2 regions of the Sodalis sp. RH14 genome follow, and region 2 is predicted to be linked to the other one. Evidence: predicted binding sites of a transcription regulator. Region 2 holds the regulator's gene; the other holds the start of a gene.
What was found. Region 2 encodes PurR, which represses purine synthesis genes. Its sites were predicted from a motif close to CANGCAAACGTTTGCNTG; they were not measured.
Positions count from the first base shown of each region.

Region 1: a site for PurR is predicted at 2,553-2,570, ahead of cvpA (colicin V production protein). Genes of this name have one in related genera too.

Region 1 is NZ_CP178739.1:4,025,399-4,033,237, forward strand. It holds gene ACL2XQ_RS18255 (UbiX family flavin prenyltransferase) at 1-324, opposite strand, end outside; gene purF (amidophosphoribosyltransferase) at 457-1,974, opposite strand; gene cvpA (colicin V production protein) at 1,996-2,496, opposite strand; gene dedD (cell division protein DedD) at 3,139-3,972, opposite strand; gene folC (bifunctional tetrahydrofolate synthase/dihydrofolate synthase) at 3,962-5,230, opposite strand; gene accD (acetyl-CoA carboxylase, carboxyltransferase subunit beta) at 5,242-6,162, opposite strand; gene ACL2XQ_RS18285 (DedA family protein) at 6,395-7,048, opposite strand; gene truA (tRNA pseudouridine(38-40) synthase TruA) at 7,089-7,839, opposite strand, start outside.
Region 2 is NZ_CP178739.1:2,921,014-2,928,852, forward strand. It holds tRNA gene ACL2XQ_RS13320 (tRNA-Val) at 151-227, opposite strand; tRNA gene ACL2XQ_RS13325 (tRNA-Val) at 236-312, opposite strand; gene ACL2XQ_RS13330 (MATE family efflux transporter) at 463-1,836, opposite strand; gene ACL2XQ_RS13335 (riboflavin synthase subunit alpha) at 2,042-2,683, shown strand; gene cfa (cyclopropane fatty acyl phospholipid synthase) at 2,937-4,088, opposite strand; gene purR (HTH-type transcriptional repressor PurR) at 4,534-5,550, opposite strand; gene ACL2XQ_RS13350 (YnhF family membrane protein) at 5,788-5,877, shown strand; gene ACL2XQ_RS13355 (NlpC/P60 family protein) at 5,941-6,834, opposite strand; gene ACL2XQ_RS13360 (Grx4 family monothiol glutaredoxin) at 7,246-7,593, shown strand; gene rnt (ribonuclease T) at 7,667-7,839, opposite strand, start outside.

The DNA.
Region 1 (7,839 bases), 1.1 Mb from region 2:
GGCCGCACGCGTGAGCAGGCTGTCGCTGTAGCTGTTGACGATGGCCGACAGGGTTTTCATTGAACAGGGCAGAATCACCATGCCGGCGGTGTGGAAGGAGCCGGAGCTGATATTGGCGGCAATGTCGCGGCAATCGTGGAACTCATCCGCCAGGGCCTGCAAATCGCGCACGCTGTAATCGGTTTCAAGGGCCAGCGTCTGGCGCGCGGCGTTGCTCAGCACCAGATGGGTTTCAATGCCGTCCAGCGCCTTGAGCACCTGCAGCAGCCTGATGCCATAAATGGCGCCGCTGGCGCCGGTAATGCCGACGATCAGTCGTTTCATGTCAGTTCTCCCTGTCGCGGACGCCGGATGGATCGGCGCCGCCCATAATAAAAACACCCGGCGCGTGTTACCGCCCGGGTGCATATATCGTCTACCGGTTAACCGCCGGGGGATCGGTGCGGGTTGCGCCCCTCACCCTTCGTTATACATCTCCAGGTTTTCGACTTCGTTTTGGCGCTGGACGGCTTTGACGTCGTCGTTGCGTAACGATTCAAGATAGTCGAGATAACGCTGGTCGACATCCTTGGTGACGTAAATACCGTTAAATACCGAGGATTCAAATTGTACCACATCCGGGTTATCTTCCCGCACCGCCGCCTCGAGGTCGCCGAGGTCCTGGAAGATCAGCGCGTCCGCGCCAATCAGCGCGCGGATTTCGTCCACTTCGCGGCCGTGGGCAATCAGTTCGGTGGCGCTTGGCATATCAATGCCGTAGACATTGGGGAAACGGATTTCCGGCGCCGCGGAGGCCAGGTAGACATTACGCGCCCCGGCTTCGCGCGCCATTTCCACGATCTGTTCGGACGTGGTGCCGCGCACGATGGAGTCGTCCACCAGCAGTACGTTTTTATCGCGGAACTCGGCGCGGTTGGCGTTGAGTTTGCGGCGTACCGATTGGCGGCGCACCTGCTGGCCGGGCATGATAAAGGTACGGCCCACGTAGCGGTTTTTTACAAAACCCTGGCGGTAAGGCAGGTTGAGGATGCGGGCGATTTCGAGCGCGATATCGCAGGATGTTTCCGGGATGGGGATCACCACGTCGATATCCAGGTCTTCCCATTCACGGGCGATTTTTTCGCCCAGTTTTTGCCCCATGCGCACGCGGGCGCTGTAGACCGAAATTTTATCGATAAAGGAATCCGGGCGGGCAAAATAGACATATTCGAACAGGCACGGATGGCTTTGGGGGTTTTCGGCGCACTGGCGGGTGAACAGTTGGCCCGCTTCAGTGATATACACCGCCTCGCCCGGCGCCACGTCGCGCAGGAACTCAAAGTCCAGCGTATCAAGCGCCACGCTTTCGGAAGCCACCATGTATTCGTTGCGTCCGTCGGCGAGGGTGCGCTTGCCGATAACCAGGGGGCGGATGCCGTTCGGATCGCGAAACGCAATCAGGCCATGGCCGATAATCATGCCGACCACGGCATAGGCGCCGCGGATCTGCTGGTGGGTGGCCGCAACCGCCGCGAAGATATCATCGGCTTCCAGCGGGTAGTCCGGGAAGCGGTCCAGTTCGCTGGCCAGGATATTCAGCAAGATTTCCGAATCGGACGTGGTATTGATATGCCGGCGTCCTTTTTCGAATAATTTTTTGCGTAATTCGTGGGCGTTGGTCAGGTTGCCGTTATGCGCCAGGGTGATGCCGAACGGGGAATTGACATAGAAGGGTTGCGCCTCGGAGGCGCTGGAACTGCCGGCGGTGGGGTAACGTACATGGCCGATGCCCATGGTCCCCTGCAAACGCTGCATGTGGCGTGCTTCAAATACATCCTTCACCAGGCCATTGGCTTTGCGCAGGCGAAAGCAATCCAATGCATCAATGGTGACGATGCCTGCGGCATCCTGCCCACGGTGCTGGAGCACCGTTAACGCGTCATAAATCGACTGGTTGACCGGCATAAATCCGGCGATACCGACAATACCGCACATAATGTCATTTCCTCATCAGCGTTACCGAAGCGTGAGATGCTTGGGTAAGAAACTCGACGTGCTTTGCAGATAGTCGAAGAACCATCTGATAATACCGCTGAATTGCGGTATAAGCTGGGACTGCTGCCAGTCCGCGCTCTGGGAGAAGCCGGTGAAGGTATCCAGGAAGAATAGCATGGCCGATACGACCAGTATGCCCCTGAGTGCGCCGAAACAGACGCCCAACACGCGGTCGGTGCCGGATAAACCGGTCCGCTCCACCAGAGAGCCAATCACGTAGTTGACGATTGCCCCGACGATCAGGGTAGCCACGAACAGCAAGGCAATCGCGATACCGTTACGAACCAGCTGATCTTCAAAGCGGGTAAAATAGATAGCAAGATAAACATAATAGTGGCTGGCCACAAAAAACGCACATGCCCATGTCACTAATGATAATGCTTCACGTATAAACCCGCGAATCAGACTTATCAGAGCAGAAAATACGATGATGCCAATAATGACGTAATCAACCCAGATCATGCATGCATCCCTTGGTCATCCGCCCCGAAGCTGGTTCGCGGCGAATTCTATCAGAAAACGAAAACGTTTGCGCAGCGGAATTCCTGCCCAAAGTTAAATAAATAACGGCGATTAAAAAAAGCCAATCGCCGCAGGAAGATAGGCCGGCGACGGCACGCTCTCCCTTTAACACGCCTTGTGCAAGGACGGTGCTAGCGGGCCTACCGCGCCATGGGGCGCTCGGTCGGGCGGGAACACCACGCCCGATTCGACCCCATTGGCACGCTCTCCCTTTAACACGCCCTGTGCAAGGACGGTGCTAGCGGGCCTGCCGCGCCATGGGGCGCTCGGTCGGGCGGGAACACCACGCCCGATTCGACCCCATTGGCACGCTCTTCCTTTAACACGCCTTGTGCAAGGACGGTGCTAGCGGGCCTACCGCGCCATGGGGCGCTCGGTCGGGCGGGAACACCACGCCCGATTCGACCCCATTGGCACGCTCTTCCTTTAACACGCCTTGTGCAAGGACGGTGCTAGCGGGCCTGCCGCGCCATGGGGCGCTCGGTCGGGCGGGAACACCACGCCCGATTCGACCCCATTGGCACGCTCTCCCTTTAACACGCCCTGTGCAAGGACGGTGCTAGCGGGCCTACCGCATATCTATTACCGGGGCTGGTAAGCCCGCAGCTGGCCGCTCAGGCCGCTGAGCTGGTTCATTTCAGGCAGCGAGCTTTGCAGCTTTTGCTTCGATGCGTCCGGCCCGACGAAAATGCGTGTAATCTGCCCCGCCACCGGCGTCGACGGCACGGTATAGACCCGGTAACCGGACAAGCGCAGCTTGCCGACAATTTCAGTTACCTTGGTCGCGTTTTTCAGCGCCCCGAGCTGCACTACCCAGGCTTGTCCCTGTGGCGCCTGTTCCGGGGTTTCCTTTTCCACCGGCTTAGGCGCGGCGACCGGTTTGGCTTCAGGGGCCGCGTCCGTGCGCGGCGCAACGGGTTTGGCCTCGGCGATTTCCGTGCGGGCCTCGGGCTTCGCGGCCGGCTTGGCCGGTTCCACGCGCGGCGCGGGCGCGGCGACGGGTTTGGCTTGCTCAGGCCGCGCGGTGGGTTTGACCGGCTCCTGGCGCGCGGCGGCGGTGGGTTTGGCCGGTGCGGCCTTTACCGTCTCGCGCGGCGGGGCCTTGGGCGCTGCCTTCACCGGCGGCGACGCTGGCTGCGGGGCGTCCGGCGTGTCGGAGTCGTCCGCATCCGGCGCCTGGCTGGCCTGCTCTACCGCCGCCCCCGCGCCTTCCGGCGGCTGGCTGGGCAGGGCCTGGTTGGCCTGCGGCGAGGCATCCGCCTCGTCGCTGTCGCCGGGTTTAGGCACCAGGGGAATAGCGGCAAACTCGTCCTGGTAGTGCTTTTTTTTGCCATCCAGCAGCCCGGGCAGGACAATAACCCCCAAGGCGACGATGATGATGGTTCCCACCAAGCGGTTTTGAAACTTACTCGCCACGTTCTTTCTCCGGGTCTGTTATCGCAACGATCGGCGCCACGGTATGAAATGAACCAAACACCAGCACGCAGTCATCGGCGTCGGCATCCTGCAACGCCTGTCGCCAGGCCGAGGCCACATCGTCAAATTGCCGGGCATGATCGAGATGGGCCGCCAGCCGCGCCGCGGTAGCGCCGCGCGCGTCAATCAGGGTGGCGCAATACCATTCAGCCACCTGCCCGCGCAGGCAGCCCAGGGTGCCGGCAATATCCTTGTCGGCCAGCATGCCCACCACGGCGCGCACTTTCCCCCGGATTTTCAGGGTTGCCAGCCGTTGCGCCAGATACCCGGCGGCGTGTGGATTATGCGCCACATCCAGGATGCGCAGCGGCCGTTGGCCGACGACCTGGAAACGGCCCGGCAGGGACGCCTCGGCGAGTCCCCGGCGGATGGCCTGGTCGGAGACCGGCAGGGGAAAACGCCGGAGCGCCGCAAGGGCGGTGGCGGCATTTTCCAGCGGAATCAGCGGCAGCGGCAATCCGGTCAGCGCCGACTGCTGGTCGCGCCAGTCCCAGGTATCGCCGTCCCGGCTGAAGCGCCAGTCGCGATCGCGGCAGTACAGCAGCGCGCCCACGGCGAGCGCCGTGCTGTCGATTGAGGCGGGTCGATCCGGTTCGCCGACCACAGCCGGGCGGCCCGCCCGCAGGATACCGGCTTTTTCCCGGCCGATACTCTCGCGATCCGGCCCCAGCAGTTCGGTATGATCAAGGGCGATGCTGGTGATCACCGCCACATCGGCATCAACGATATTGGTGGCATCCAGCCGCCCGCCCAGGCCGACCTCGAGCACCGCCACGTCCAGCTGCGCCTGCTTGAACAGCCAAAAGGCCGCCAGGGTGCCGAACTCGAAATAACTTAGCGAAGTGGCGCCGCGCCCCGCTTCAACCGCCGCCATGGCCGCGCTGTGCTGCGCCTCGGGCAGTTCCCGCCCCTGGATGCGCACCCGTTCGGTATAATGCAGCAGATGGGGAGAGCTGTAGACGCCGACCTTGAATCCCGCGGCCAGCAATACCGCCTCGATCAGCCGGCAGGTGGTGCCTTTGCCGTTGGTGCCCGCGACGGTAATAACCCGGGGGGCGGGACGCAGCAGCGCCATATCGGCGGCGACCAGGCCTACCCGATCCAGGCCGAGGTCGATGGTCTTGGCGTGCAGGCGTTCAAGATAATGCAGCCACGCCGCCAGCGGCGAGGTGGCTTGTGGAGCAACAAGGTTTTCCATAGGCCCCGTCCTCAGACTTCGTCCGGACGCTCTTCGTGGATCGTCTCAGGCCTCGCCTCATGGGAATGTTCCGCTTCCGGCTGCGGCCTGCCGGTCATTTTGGCCAGCAGTCCCGCCAGTTTAAGGCGCATCTCCGGCCGGCGGATAATCATATCAATGGCGCCTTTCTCCAGCAGGAATTCGCTGCGCTGGAACCCGGCCGGCAGTTTTTCCCGTACCGTTTGTTCAATGACGCGCGGCCCCGCAAAACCTATCAGCGCCTTGGGTTCGGCGATATTCAAATCGCCGAGCATGGCGAGACTTGCGGATACGCCGCCCATGGTCGGATCGGTAAGCACCGAAATATAAGGCAAACGGCGCGCGCGCAGCTTCGCCAGCGCGGCGCTGGTTTTCGCCATCTGCATCAACGATATCAGCGCTTCCTGCATACGGGCGCCGCCGCTGGCGGAAAAGCAGACCAGCGGGCATTCGTCTTCCAGCGCCTGCTCGACGGCACGGACAAAACGCGCCCCGACCACCGACGACATAGAGCCGCCGATAAAGGCGAATTCAAAAGACGCCGCGACCACCGGCATAGCGTATAGGGTGCCTTTCATTACCACCAGCGCGTCTTTTTCATCGGTGGCTTTTTGCGCCGCCGCCAGGCGGTCTTTGTATTTTTTCGAGTCCTTGAACTTCAGGATATCCCGGGGTTCCAGCTCGCTGCCCAGCTCCACCTCGCTGCCTTTATCCAAAAAGGCATGCAGGCGGGCGCGGGCGGTCATGCGCATATGATGATCGCATTTGGGGCAGACCTCGAGGTTGCGCTCAAGCTCGGCACGGTAGAGTACCTGCCCGCAGCTATCACACTTGGTCCATACGCCTTCGGGGATATTCGCCCTGCGCGCCGGGGTGATAGTGCTCTTGTTAAGTATTCGTTCAATCCAGCTCATCGATAACCTTTCTGTTTGAACCTGGCAAGCGCCAGTCCGCTATTCATACCTTGGCCGCGGCGCGGCAGGACGTCCGTCGTTGTCTTGCCGCCGCCTTATTCAACGCGCCTGGACGGCGCGATGAAGAGCCTTTGAAAATGTCGCCCATTAAACCATAACCGCCAACGAGTTGGGATAGAAAACTCTGCCCGTCGCTCACAAATCATCCATGGCGCGGACAAATCCCGCGCGTTTATCTGCGGGCGGCGGCGCGCCTGTGGCGCCATACCTCAATCACCCCGGGCAGGATAGACAGCAGAATGATGGCGACAATCAATAATTTCAAGTTTTCCTGCACCACCGGCAGATCGCCGAACAGGTAACCGGCATAGGTAAACAGGACTACCCATATGACGCCGCCGGTAATATTGAACAGGGCGAAATGGCGATAGGACATATGTCCCATGCCGGCGACGAAGGGCGCGAACGTCCTGACAATCGGCACAAACCGGGCCAGGATAATGGTTTTACCACCGTGACGCGCGTAGAACTGGTGGGTCTTGTCCAGGTAGCTGCGGCGGAAAATCCTGGAATGGGGATTACTGAACAGTTTTTCACCGAACAGCCGCCCGATGGTGTAGTTGACCGCATCGCCCAATATCGCGGCGGCGGCCATCAGCAGCGCCATCAGATGCACATCCAGGCTGTTGCTCGGCAAGGCCGCCAGCGCGCCCGCGACAAACAGCAGCGAATCGCCGGGCAGGAAGGGCGTCACCACCAGACCGGTTTCACAAAACAGAATGAGAAACAGGATGGCGTAGACCCAGATGCCGTACTGCGCCACCAATTCCGCCAGATGGACGTCAATATGCAGAATAAAATCAATAATAAATCTTATAAATTCCATGTTCAGAATTCCGGAAGCGCAAATGATATGTTCAGTACCGTCAATCCAGCAGGAATAACGGTCCCATGGGAGGATACGGCAAATCGAACTGGCCAGGGTAGTCCACCGCCACCAGATAAAGCCCTTCCGCCCTGGCAGTAGCAGCGGCCAGGGCGCGATCCCGTGCTTCCAGTAATTCGTTCATCCACTCCAGCGGACGGTTGCCGCAGCCTATTTCCATCAGGCTGCCCACGATATTACGCACCATATGATGCAGGAAAGCGTTGGCCTTGATATCCACCACGATATAAGCGCCGTGGCGCGTGACCTGCAGATGTTTTAGATTGCGCCAGGGCGTGCGCGACTGGCACTGCAGGGCGCGGAATGATGTAAAATCATGTTCGCCCAGCAGACATTGCCCCGCCCGCTCCATGATATCCGCATCCAGCTGATGGTAATAATGCGTCACGCCCCGGGATAAAATTGCCGGGCGATAAGGATGATTATAGATAATATAGCGGTAACGACGCGCCGTGGCGCTAAAACGCGCGTGAAATTCGCCCGCGACGGCGCGGACCCAGCGCACCGCCACGTCCGGCGGCAGGTTGGCGTTAACGCCCAGGGTCCAGGCGGAGTCTTCGCGCCGCGCGCCGGTGTCGAAATGCACCACCTGGCCGGTGGCGTGCACTCCCGCGTCGGTACGCCCGGCGCACTGCACCGCGATCGGCTCGTTGGCGACTTTGGATAAGGCCTGCTCCAGGCAAGACTGGACGCTGACGACTTCCGACTGGCGCTGCCAGCCGTAGAAACGG
Region 2 (7,839 bases):
TAACAATAACGCCATGAGGGATTAACACCACGGGATCCCGGATGTTTGTTTTGCCGGCCGCTTTTAGGTTGACGTAACGGAGAGAAAAAAAGAAGAAAATGCAGGTAACTGCGTTCACCAGCGGGGTACAGACCAGGGAGGAAAATAATATGGTGCGTCCGAGTGGACTCGAACCACCGACCCCCACCATGTCAAGGTGGTGCTCTAACCAGCTGAGCTACGGACGCACAAGAAGTGGTGCGTTCTAATGGACTCGAACCATCGACCCCCACCATGTCAAGGTGGTGCTCTAACCAGCTGAGCTAAGAACGCATTTTACACATCGCCATCTGCCTGACAGCGGGACGAATATTAACGGGCAATATCACCGCATGCAAGAGGAAAAAGCGTTTTTTACCGCCCGCGACCGACAACTGCCCATCTAATACACAGCGTGCCGGTTTTTTAACCGCCAGGGCGCCGTCAGCGCGCCGCCCGATTGAGAATCAGCCGTGAGGGCTGGCGCTGCAGCCAAAGCATACGCAGCGTCATCAGCAGTGCCGCCGACGTCAGGCCGATGATAAAGCCTGTCCAGAAACCGCTCGGCCCCATGGCCGGCACGACATAATCCGTCAGCGCCAGCACATATCCGCACGGCAGGCCCAGCAACCAGTAGGCGGTAAACGTAATGAAAAAAATCGAACGGGTGTCTTTGTATCCGCGCAGTACGCCGTTGCCAATCACCTGGATCGAATCTGAGATCTGGTAGATGGCCGCCAGCGCCATCAGATGGGAGGCCATCGCCACCACCGCCGGCGTATCGTTATACAGCCGGGCGATTTCCACCCGGTACAGGAAAGTGCATACCGCGGTCACGCAGGCCAGCATAACGCCCATGCCCAGGCTGGTCCAGGCGGCGACCCGCGCTTGTTCCACATCATTTTGCCCCAGGCGGAATCCGACGCGGATCGTGGCGGCGACGCCCATCGACAGCGGCAGCACGAACATCAGGGAGCTGAAGTTCAAGGCTATTTGATGTCCCGCCACCGCGACGATGCCAAGCGGCGTCACCAGCAGGGCAACCACGGCGAACAGGGTCACTTCAAAGAACAGCGACAGGGCGACGGGTAGACCCAGGCCTGCCAGCCGGCGCAGCGCCGTCCAGTCGGGCCGGGAAAACCCGCCCGGCAGATGCAAATCCTGAAAGCTGCCGGCCCGGCGCATATAAAGCCACATCACCACATACATGAGCCAGTAGACGGATGCGGTGGCGATGCCGCACCCCACGCCGCCCATGGCCGGGATGCCGAATTTGCCGTAGATGAAAATGTAATTGATAGGCACGTTGGCAAGCAGGCCGAGAAAACCTATCGCCATACCGGGCTTGGTTTTGGACAGACCGTCGCATTGGCAACGCAGCACCTGGAAAAACAAATAGCCGGGCGCGCCCCACAGCAGGTAATGCAGGTAGGCGACAGCTTTTTGCGCCAGCACGGGATCGACATGGCGCATTCTCTCGATGACCAGGCGGCAGTTATACAGCACCGCCATAACCAAAATCGCCGCGGCCGCCGCCAGCCAGAATCCCTGGCGTACCTGATGGGCGATACGTTCGCGCCGCCCGGACCCGTTCAACTGCGCGATAACCGGCGTGAGGGCCAGGATCAGACCGTGGCCGAACAGGATGGTGGGCAGCCAGATGGACGTGCCGACGGCGACCGCCGCCATATCCGTCGCGCTGACGGAGCCGGACATGATGGTATCGACCACGCCCATCGACGTTTGGGCTATTTGCGCGAAAATAACCGGTATGGCCAAGGACATTAATGTACGCGCTTCCAGGAAGTACTTCTGCACGTAGGCACCTATGGTTTTATGTGTATGGAATAAGCAGGCGAAAGTTAACATAAAGGTTAAAAATCTGCGGCATAGTGTAAAGCATTTGTCCGGTTATACCAGTGCGGGACGACACAAATCCGTGCGGCGGCGGATTTGGATTTCCTGGGGAAATCGTGCACACTAGCCTGACTGATTCCAGCGGTGGTTTACAGAGGCCAAGGTTATGTTTACGGGTATTGTTCAGGGCACCGCGCCCATTGTGGCAATTGAAGAAAAAGCGAATTTTCGCACGCATTTCGTTTCCCTGCCGGCGGCGATGTTGTCCGGTCTGGAGGAGGGCGCCTCCGTGGCGCACAACGGCTGTTGCCTGACGGTAAGCGGCATTAACGGCGACGTGGTGGCGTTTGATTTGATGAAAGAGACGCTGCGGGTGACCAATCTGGGCGATCTGCAGGTGGGGGATGAGGTGAACGTAGAACGCGCCGCCACCTTTAACGCCGAGATCGGCGGACATGTGATGTCCGGGCATATCATGTGCACTGCCGAGATTGTGAAAATCGTGACGTCGGAAAATAATCGGCAGATTTGGTTCAGAATGCCGGACAAAGCGCTGATGAAATATGTCCTGTATAAAGGATATATCGGCATCGACGGCATCAGCCTGACTATCGGCGAGGTGGCGGCCGATAAATTTTGCGTGCATTTAATACCGGAAACCCTGATGCGCACCACGTTGGGTAAAAAAAGGCTGGGGCAGCGGATCAATATTGAAATCGATCCCCAGACCCAGGCGGTGGTGGATACGGTGGAGCGTGTGCTGGCGCAGCGGGAAGCGGCGATTGCCGCGACGTTAAATACCCTTTAACACGCCTGCCTTGAGTGCGGTGTTGGCGGGCCTAGCGTGCCATGGGGCGCTCTGGCGGCCAGGAGATGGCCGCTTCGACCCCATCGGCGCGCTCTCCCTTTAACACGCCTGCCTTGAGTGCGGTGTTGGCGGGCCTAGCGTGCCATGGGGCACTCTGGCGGCCAGGAGATGGCCGCATCGCCCCCATCGGCGCGCTCTCCCTTTACCACGCCTGTCTTGAGTGCGGTGTTAAAGGGCCTGGCGTGCCATGGTATTAACGGGGTACGCGAATACCGCCATCCACGCCTTCCGGGCTGAATAATACCTGCCATAAATGGATATTGCGCGCGCGGAATGCCCCCGCGCAGGCATTCAGGTAATAACTGAACATACGGTAAAAACGGTCGGAGTATTTGTTGGACAGCGCCGGCCAGGCGGCGACAAAACGTTCATACCAGGCCATGAGCGTTTTGTCGTAATCAGAGCCGAAGTTATGCCAGTCTTCCATAACAAAATGCTTTTCGCTGGCATGGGCAATTTGCTGTACCGACGGCAGGCAGCCGTTGGGGAAAATATACTTATTAATCCACGGGTCGACATTCATATCGGTGATATTCGAGCCGATGGTATGCAGCAGGAACAGGCCATCCCGTTTCAGGTTGCGATCGATAACGTCGAAATAGGTGGCGTAATTCTTGGGGCCTACGTGTTCGAACATGCCGACTGAAACAATACGGTCAAATTGCATATCCAGATCGCGATAGTCCTGCAGCAAAATGGTGACATCCAATCCCTCGCAGCGCGTTTGCGCCAGCTTTTGCTGCTCGGCAGAGATAGTGACGCCCTGTACCGATACGCCATAATTCCTGGCCGCGTAGGCGGCAAGCCCGCCCCAGCCGCAGCCCACGTCCAGCAGCGTCAGGCCGGGTCGCAGCTGCAGTTTTTCGCAAATCATCTTCAGCTTATCCTGCTGGGCTTCCTCGAGGGTGGTCGCCTGTTTCCAGTAGCCGCAGGAATATTGCATATAGGGATCGAGCATCTTTTCAAACAGATCGTTACCCAAATCGTAATGTTCTTTGCCCACGATCCAGGCCCGCTTGCGCGACTGGAGGTTCATCAGCCGGGCGGCGGCAATGCGTAAGGTATCTTTTAAATGATGCGGAAGTTTATTCTCCAGACCCGCCCTGAGAACACGCTGGAAAAAAATGTCCAGCCGCTCACACTCCCACCAGCCATCCATGTAACTCTCGCCCAATCCCAAAGATCCATCCTGCAATACGCGCTTAAAAAATCCCGGATTCTTGATTCGGATATCAAATGGTCTTGAACCATTGAGTTCAATACCGGCTTCAGAGAGCAATTCATGGACGATACGGTACCAATCATTATCATGAAAGCTCAGGTCTTCAACGCACGAGGAACTCATAGCTTCTCCATCACCTTTCTTCTGCAGTGCCCCGTCAGGAAAAGCACTCACCATGCCTGCGGGCTTTATAAGAATCCACGGTTATCCGTGGTGTCTGAAGTATCACCATCAACAGAGGAATATAAAGTAAACCTTAGACTGCGACTTAGCCGGGCGCTTTATAAAAGGGTGATGTCATGTTGGAAAACACGACATACTTTTATACAAATTTATTAGACAACTCGTTATAATTGTTAACGATATTGAGTATAAGCCTGCATTTTAATTTAGACAATAGCTAACGCGCTAATGTATTTCCCATTATAACTTAATGATTTCTCGCTGAAACAATAACTCTTTGCGCAGAGATCATTATATGAAAAATCTTGTGTCCGAGGCGGACGGCGCTTTACATAGCAACAGACCCTGGAGGCGCCAGCCCGTTGCCCGGGCCTGGCGCGTGGCCTTAAGCGGGGAAGGGACCGTCTGCGACCGAACGGCGTTCAATCAGCGACGGATGGACTTCGATGGTTTTGGCGTTCTCGCGTTTGCTGGTAATCCTATCGAGCAGCATGGTAAGCGCCGCCTCGCCCAAATCCTCTTTAGGCTGATGGATGGTGGTCAGCGCCGGGCTGAAAAAGCACGAATTGCGCACGTTGTCGTAGCCGATGATAGAAATATCCTCAGGTACGCTCAGGCCCATTTCATTAATGGCGCACAGTGCGCCCATGGCCATAATGTCGCCGCCGCAGAAGACCGCGGTGGGACGCGGCGTTTGCGCCAGGATTTGTTTCATCGCCAGGTAGCCGGATTCAGGCTCGAAATTGCCTTGCACAATCCAGCGGTCGTTTAACGGGATGCCGGCCTCCGCCATGGCATGCAGATAGCCGCGGTGGCGGCCGCCGCCGGTGTTGCGCGCCAGCTGTCCGGGAATGGCGCCGATGGCGCGATGGCCGCGTTTAAGCAAATATTGCGTCGCCATATAACCGCCGGCAAAGGCGTTATCGATAATGGTGTCGGTAAAATCACGGCGAGCCTCACCCCAATCCATGACCACCATGGGGATATGCTGATATTCCTCAAGCATATCCAGCAGCGTTTCGGGATACTCGGCGCACATCACCAGCAGGCCGTCGACGCGCTTTTGCGCCAGCATCGCCAGATAGGCGCGCTGTTTTTCGAGATCATTGTGCGAATTGCACAATATCAGGGTATAACCGCGAGCAAAGCAATGGTGCTCAATCGCCTCGATAATTTCGGCGAAATAGGGCGCCTCGCTGGTGCTGGCGAGCAGGCCGATGGACTTGGTGCGATTGACCTTCAGGCTGCGCGCCACGGCGCTGGGTGAATAATGCAGTTGTTTAATGGCGTCCAGCACGGCAATTTGAGTGTCTTGCGCAACAAAACGGGTTTTATTGATCACATGCGAAACGGTGGTTGTCGATACATTAGCGCGTTTTGCCACATCTTTAATGGTTGCCATGCCTTTGATACTCCCGTACGCCCTGGCTGGAATAATGTCTGTCGAAGGCGCAAGCACTTTCCGACGCTGTGGAATTAACCGTTAATTTTCGTTCATCCCGCGCCAAAGTGAAAGTGTTAAATGTGGCGGCTACAGGTTGGGAGCAAGCTTTTTCATCGCTGTTATGGCAAACTGACGATAACTGCTCTGCGGGCCGGTGGATAAGGCCGGCGCCCTGGTTTACGTTAAGGAGATAGAATGGACAGCGATTTAAAAATGTCGTTACTGACCACGGTGTTCTCGCTGCTGGTGATTATTGTCTTCAGCTTTACCGCCGTCATGAACTGACACCCTCTCGGTTCAGATATAAAAAAGAGGAGCCTTGGCTCCTCTTTTTTTTCCGGCGCGCCTTCAGCGGATATTTTTCGGCGTGACCACCCGGCGGGCGCCCACGTAATGATCCTGCCAATAATCCTCACTCAGATAGCTGATACGGATATCGCTGCCGGTGCGGGGCGACTGGATAAAGCGACCATTGCCAAGATAGACGCCGACGTGATCCGCCGCGCCGCGATTGGAAATATGGAAAAAGACCAGGTCGCCGCTTTCCAGCTCGTCTTTCTTAACCGGCGCTGCGTCGCGCAGGTGGTACATTTCGTTGGCGGTGCGCGGCATATGGATGCGTACCACATCCTTGTAGGCGTAATAAATCAGGCCGCTGCAGTCAAAGCCGGTATTAGGCGACATGCCGCCCCAACGGTAAGGCTTGCCCATTTGGGAGAGGAGTTTATTCATGGCGGTAAGCTTGGCGGTCTGGTAGCGTTTCTTATGGCTCTCGCTCATCTTTATCGGCTGATCGTTGGCCACCAGTTCTACCGCCGCCTGATCTTTTATCATCCGGTGCCGGCCGTAACCTTTTTTATAGCCTTTTTTCGGCGGAGTGAAGGAGGCTATTTTTTTCGTCGCCGTGGTTTTTGATGCCTTGGCAAGAGGGGACGTTTTGCTTTTCTTCGCGCCGGTTTTCGCCACCGCGGGTTCCAAAGGCCGTTTCACGCCGGCTTTTTCATGCGCCGGTTCCGGCGATTTTTTAATGCTGGCTTTTTCACTGACGGCGGGCGCGCTGGCGACAGGTTTGCTTTTCTTGGCTATTTTTACCGGTTTGCGTTTGCGCCGGTCGCCGGTTTTTGCCGCCGCTGCCTGGGATTTGCGCTGATCGGCATTGACGCCGGCGCTCGGCGCGGCATGTGCCAGGTTCAAAAACAACTGGGTAAAAAGCAACACAAAAAGCGTAAAGCATAAACGCATGATAAACGCTATCCTTATGTGGCCCAAAATAGGGGGTTATCAACACCTCACAGGAATTTAAGCTATTTACCTCGTCATTGCATCATCAATTCACTACTTATTGTGTATAAACGTGAATAAGTTCGATTTTGCTGCATTTAACAGCGTTCAGCGGCGCTTTATTCAACATATTTTGAGGGTGTGCACCGAATGTTTCAGCCCGTTTTGTTCGGCGGCAGGGGGTAAAAGCCGCTACAGTGATAGTATTGCCTGTCCTACGTGGGCGGGCCGGGAGTGAATTGACGCGCCTTTACCGCGCGGGCCGGCAAAAAAACGTTTATTTGTTTAGCCGGTAGTGGCTAAAATGAAGAGACTGCGTGTAATCCCGCACAGTGCAGATAAGGCCAGATGCTGGCTTGAGGAAGCGAGACAATGACGACGATTGAAAAAATTCAGCAGCAGATAGCTGAGAACCCGATTCTTCTTTATATGAAAGGCTCGCCAAAATTGCCCGGCTGCGGTTTTTCCGCACAGGCAGTACAGGCGCTTTCCGCCTGTGGTGAGCGTTTCGCGTATGTGGATGTCCTGCAAAATCCCGATATTCGCGCCGAGTTGCCGAAATTCGCCAACTGGCCGACCTTCCCACAGCTGTGGGTGGACGGCGAACTGGTCGGCGGCTGCGATATCATTATCGAAATGTATCAGCACGGCGAGTTGCAACCGTTGATCAAAGAGACCGCGGTAAAATACAACTCCCAGGAAAACCAGACCCCTTCCTGAGTTCCCCGGGACGCCTGCGGATAACCCCCGCCCCTTGCGGCGGGGGTTTTTAACCGCCGGACGCAAGCATCGGCTAGGCGTGCTCGCCGGCGGCAGGCTCGCCGACGGGGGGAACAGGCCAGCCGCCGAGACGTTTCCAGCGATTAACCAGCTCACAAAATAATTCAGCGGTGCGTTCGGTGTCATAGAGCGCGGAATGCGCCTGGCCGGCGTCAAATTCGATGCCTCCGGCCGCGCAGGCTTTGG